Linked DNA regions of Eleftheria terrae. The protein of the gene in region 1 interacts with the protein of each later gene in a pairwise test. Links are inferred from orthologs where the notes say so. Each region holds a gene or a part of one and is shown in the gene's direction. Other genes may lie near its edges.

Region 1 (2,848 bases):
CCCGCGCGTATGCGGCCAACCAGTTGTTCGCGACGCTGGACACCACCACCCGCCAGCTTTACCTGGCCGAAGCCCAGCGCTCGGTGTCGCTGTCCGACACGGTCGGCTTCATCCGCGACCTGCCGCACACGCTGGTCGAAGCGTTCCAGGCGACGCTGCAGGAGGCCAACGATGCCGACCTGCTGTTGCATGTGGTCGATGCGGCCAGCCCGGTGTGGCAGGAGCAGATCGACGAAGTGCAGCGGGTGCTGCGCGAGATCGGTGCCGACGGGCTGCCTCAGCTGCTTGTCTTCAACAAGCTCGACGCACTCGAAGGCTCGCAGCGGCCGCGTGCGACCGTCGATGCCTACGAGTTCGAGCCGAACCGGCGTGCGCTGCGGGTGTTTGTCAGCGCCCTCAGCGGCGAGGGACTCGACGAGTTGCGTCATATGATTGCCCAGGCCGCCTTGGGCACGCTGCCTGCACCGGACGCCATGGCGTCGGCAGCCAGCGCCTCAGCGGACACGACAGAACAGAGCGCAGGCCAGGACGAGAAGGAAGTGCCTGCGCAGAATTCCGCTTCAATTGCACGAGCATGAACACAAGCAACTCTCACGTGCCTCCCACTCCGGACAGCCGCCGGTCGGTCGTGCGTCCGCTGGCCGTTCTCACCGCACTGGCGTCGGCCGTCGCGGCGACGGTCGGCTGGGGCGCGCGCAGGCTGTTCAACCTCAACGATCCGCGTTGGGGCCGGGGCCTGGATCCGCAGAGCAACGAGCCCACCCGCAACCAGGGCTCGGGCGGCGGCCGCAATGACGGCCCGCCCGATCTCGACGAGATCTGGCGCGACTTCAACCGTCGCCTCAGCGGCATGTTCGGTGGCAAGTCAGGCGGCCCTGGCCCGAACGGTTCCGGCGGCTCCATGCCGCCCGGCTTTCGCGGTGCCAGCCTCAGCGTGCTGCTGATCGGCGGGGTGGCCGTCCTCATCTGGATCATGAGCGGCATCTTCATCGTGCAGGAAGGCCACCAGGCGGTGGTCATGTCCTTCGGCCGCTACAGCCACACGACGGAAGCCGGCTTCAAATGGCGCCTGCCCTATCCCTTCCAGTCGCACGAGATCGTGCCCGTCACGCAGCTGCGCTCGGTCGAGGTGGGCAACACCGCGGTGACCCAGCAGACCGGCCTGCGCGACTCCTCCATGCTGACCCAGGACGAGAACATCGTCGACATCCGCTTTGCGGTGCAGTACCGCATCAAGGACGTCAAGCAATACGTCTTCGAGAACCGCCGCCCGGACGACGCGGTGGTGCAGGCGGCCGAGTCGGCCGTGCGCGAGATCGTGGGCAAGAGCAACATGGACTCGGTGCTCTACGAGCGGCGTGACGCCATCGCGGCCGACCTGGTGAAGTCGGTGCAGGCTCAGCTGGACCGCCTGAACGCCGGCATCCAGATCTCCAACGTCAACGTGCTGGGCGTGCAGCCGCCGGAGCAGGTGCAGGCCGATTTCGACGATGCCTTCCGCGCTGGCGCGGACCGCGAACGGGCCAAGAACGATGCACAAGCCTATGCCAACGAGGTGATCCCCAAGGCCAAGGGCACCGCGTCGCGGCTGCGCGAGGACGCCGAGGCCCACCGCGCCCGCGTGGTCGCCCAGGCCGAGGGCGATGCCGACCGCTTCAACAGCGTGCTGACCGAATACGCCAAGGCGCCGGGTGTCACCCGCGACCGGCTCTACCTGGACACGATGACGCAGATCTACGCCAACGCCACCAAGGTGCTGATCGACACCCGCAACAACGGGAACCTGCTCTACCTGCCGCTCGACAAGATCCTGCAGCAGCAGGCGGGTGGCGCGCCGGCGGCCAGTGCGCCGGCTGCCGCACCGGCCCTGCCGGCCACCGCCGATCCGGTGCCTTTGCCCGCGCCGGCCGACACCCGTTCGCGCGACAACCAGCGCAGCCGTGAGCGTGAAAGCCGCTGACAGCAAGAACAAGAGGCGTAGAGGCTGATATGAACCGTATTGGATTGATTGTTTCGACCCTGCTGCTGCTGGTGGTCGTGGCGGGCTCGACCCTGTTCGTGGTGGACCAGCGGCAGTTCGCCGTGGTGTATGCGCTGGGTGAGATCAAGGAGGTCATCACCGAGCCGGGCCTGAAGATCAAAATGCCGCCCCCGTTCCAGAACGTGGTCTTCCTGGACCGACGCATCCAGACCCTGGACAGCCCTGAGACGCGGCCCATCTTCACCGCCGAGAAGAAGAGCCTCGTGATCGACTGGCTGGTGAAATGGCGCATCGTCGATTCGCGCCAGTTCATCCGCAACAACGGCGTCGACATGCGCCACGCCGAAACTCGCCTGGCGCCCATCGTGCAGGCGGCCTTCAACGAGGCGGTGACCAAGCGCACCGTGCGCGAGATGCTGGCCACCGACCGCGAGGAGGTGATGCAGGAAGTGCGCAAGAACATGGCGGAAAACGCCAAGAGCTTCGGCATCGAGATTGTCGACGTGCGCACCAAGCGGGTGGACTTCTCGTCCAACATCACCGACGCCGTCTACCGTCGCATGGGCTCCGAGCGCAAGCGCGTGGCCAGCGAACTGCGCTCCACCGGCCTGGCTGAAGGTGAGCAGATCCGCGCCGACGCCGAGAAGCAGCGCGACATCATCATCGCCGAGGCCTACCGCGACGCGCAGAAGGTGAAGGGCGAGGGCGACGCCAAGGCCGCTGCCATCTATGCCGCGGCCTTTGGGCAGGATCCGCAGTTCGCCCAGTTCTACCGCAGCCTGGAGGCTTACCGGCAGAGCTTCCGCGGCCGCTCCGACGTGCTGGTGCTCGACCCGGCCAGCAACGATTTCTTCCGCGCCATGCGTG
Region 2 (2,915 bases), 100 kb from region 1 along the record:
GTGGTCATCTCCGACATGGCGCCCAACTTGTCGGGCATCGAGTCCTCGGATTCGGCCCGGGTGGCGCATCTTGTCGAGCTGGCGGTCGAGTTCGCGCAAAACCACCTGCGACCGGACGGGGCGCTCGTCTGCAAGGTCTTCCACGGCAGCGGCTACAGCCAGCTGGTCGAGTTGTTCAAGCGCAGCTTTCGCGTGGTGAAGCCCATCAAGCCCAAGGCCTCGCGCGACAAATCTTCTGAAACCTTTCTTGTCGGCCGGGGTCTCAAGCTGCAGGCTTGACTGCCGATAGTGCTCAAAGAAGGCGCTTTTGCGCTCGTTGGTGGACGGGCGGGCGATAGAAAACACCTGTCACAAGCGTGGGAAACATCAAAGAGAACCGGGTCTTGACTCGTCTAGAATTGCCCCGATCTATTCGGTATTCGCAGTATTTTTGCTATCAGGAATCGGAGAAGGAGCCCCAGTGAACAATCAGTGGTTCTCTAAAGTGGCCGTGTGGTTGGTGATTGCGCTGGTGTTGTTCACCGTGTTCAAGCAATTCGACCGCGGCGTGGCCACCTCGGGGCAGATCGGTTATTCCGATTTCCTCGAAGAGGTGCGCAGCAAGCGCATCAAGGCCGTGACCCTGCAGGAGGGCTCGGGCGGTACCGAGATCATTGCCGTCACCAATGACGACAAGCGCATCCGCACCACCGCCACCTACCTCGACCGGGGCCTGGTCGGCGACCTCATCAACAATGGCGTGAAGTTCGACGTCAAGCCGCGCGAGGAGCCCTCGCTACTGATGAGCATCCTGATCTCCTGGGGGCCCATGCTCCTGCTGATCGGCGTGTGGATCTACTTCATGCGCCAGATGCAGGGGGGCGGCAAGGGCGGCGCCTTCAGCTTCGGCAAGAGCCGGGCACGCATGCTCGACGAGTCCAACAACTCCGTCACCTTCGCCGATGTCGCCGGTTGCGACGAGGCCAAGGAAGAAGTGAAGGAGTTGGTCGACTTCCTGAAGGACCCGCAGAAATTCCAGAAGCTCGGTGGCCGCATTCCGCGCGGCGTGCTGATGGTCGGCCCGCCGGGGACCGGCAAGACGCTGCTGGCCAAGAGCATTGCCGGCGAGGCGAAGGTGCCGTTCTTCTCGATCTCCGGCTCCGACTTCGTCGAGATGTTCGTCGGTGTGGGCGCGGCCCGCGTCCGCGACATGTTCGAGCAGGCGAAGAAAAACGCACCCTGCATCATCTTCGTCGACGAAATTGATGCCGTCGGCCGCCACCGGGGCGCTGGCCTGGGCGGCGGCAACGACGAGCGCGAGCAGACGCTGAACCAGATGCTGGTGGAGATGGACGGCTTCGAGACCAACCTGGGTGTCATCGTCATCGCAGCGACCAACCGGCCGGACATCCTGGACCCGGCGCTGCTGCGCCCGGGTCGTTTCGACCGCCAGGTGTACGTGACGCTGCCGGACGTGCGCGGCCGTGAGCAGATCCTGACCGTGCACATGCGCAAGGTGCCGATCGGTGGCGACGTGCGGCCGGACATCCTGGCGCGCGGCACACCGGGTTTCTCTGGTGCCGATCTGGCCAACTTGGTGAATGAAGCCGCGCTGTTCGCGGCGCGGCGCAACGGCCGCGTGGTCGAGATGCAGGACTTCGAGAAGGCGAAGGACAAGATCCTGATGGGCCCCGAGCGCAAGTCCATGGTCATGCCCGAGGAAGAGCGTCGCAACACCGCCTACCACGAGGCCGGCCATGCCCTGGTGGCTCGCCTGCTGCCGAAGACCGACCCGGTGCACAAGGTCACCATCATCCCGCGTGGCCGCGCGCTGGGTGTGACGATGCAGCTGCCCGAGGGCGACCGCTACAGCATGGACAAGGAGCGCATGCTCAACACCATCTCGGTGCTGTTCGGTGGCCGTATTGCGGAAGAGGTGTTCATGAATCAGATGACCACCGGCGCCAGCAATGATTTCGAGCGTGCCACGCAGATTGCCCGCGACATGGTCACCCGTTACGGCATGACCGACGAGCTGGGCCCGATGGTCTATGCCGAGAACGAGGGCGAGGTGTTCCTCGGCCGCAGCATCACCAAGCAGGTGAATGTGTCCGAGCAGACGATGCAGAAGGTCGACCACGAGATCCGCAAGATCATCGACGACCAGTACGGCACCGCCCGCAAGCTGATCGAGGACCACCAGGACAAGATGCACGCGATGGCGAAGGCCTTGCTCGAGTGGGAGACCATCGACGCCGAGCAGATCGAGGACATCATGTCCGGCCGCCCGCCGCGCCCGCCTAAGGACTGGACGCCGTCCAACTCCAAGAGCGGTGGGGGTGGCGGCAGCACGCCCTCGGTGAACACCGACGGTGCACCGGCGACCGCCTGAGGCTGGCCGGACTTCCACACGACGGGGCCGCAAGGCCCCGTTTTGCATTTCCTGAGGGATGTTCAGCATGAGCTTCTGGCAGACCACCCGGTTTCGCATCGACCTTTCGGGCCCGCGGGTGATGGGCATCGTCAACGTCACGCCTGACTCGTTCTCCGACGGCGGCCGGCATGGCAATGCCACGGCGGCCGTGCGAGCTTGCGAGCTACTGCTGGAAGAGGGGGCTGACATCCTCGACATCGGCGGTGAGTCGAGTCGCCCGGGCGCCGAAGCCCTGCCACTGCAGCAGGAGCTGGACCGCGTGCTGCCTGTGCTGCGCGAGGCGGTGCGGCTCGGCGTGCCGGTGTCGATCGATACCTACAAGCCCGAGGTCATGCAGGCGGCGCTGGACCTGGGTGTGGATATCGTCAATGACATCAATGCCCTGCGGGCGCCGGGCGCCGAGGCCACCGTGGCGGCGCATCCGGCCTGCGGGGTCTGCCTGATGCACATGCAGGGGCAGCCGAAGTCGATGCAGGCCTCGCCTTCCTACGAAGGCGACGTG

Evidence for each region. Proteins that work in one complex are often made in the same cells at the same time.
Region 2: the proteins of hflK (region 1) and ftsH interact in binary tests that used the Escherichia coli proteins (3 or more experiments, as listed by UniProt). The link is inferred for Eleftheria terrae from one-to-one orthologs.

The regions. Positions count from the first base shown.
Region 1 is NZ_CP106951.1:1,020,906-1,023,753, reverse strand. It holds hflK (FtsH protease activity modulator HflK), read left to right. Parts: upstream 1-736; coding sequence 737-1,960; downstream 1,961-2,848. Other genes in the region: hflC (protease modulator HflC), read left to right, coding at 1,990-2,848; hflX (GTPase HflX), read left to right, coding at 1-578.
Region 2 is NZ_CP106951.1:1,122,969-1,125,883, reverse strand. It holds ftsH (ATP-dependent zinc metalloprotease FtsH), read left to right. Parts: upstream 1-460; coding sequence 461-2,371; downstream 2,372-2,915. Other genes in the region: folP (dihydropteroate synthase), read left to right, coding at 2,439-2,915; N7L95_RS04990 (RlmE family RNA methyltransferase), read left to right, coding at 1-279. UniProt on the Escherichia coli protein: Acts as a processive, ATP-dependent zinc metallopeptidase for both cytoplasmic and membrane proteins. Plays a role in the quality control of integral membrane proteins.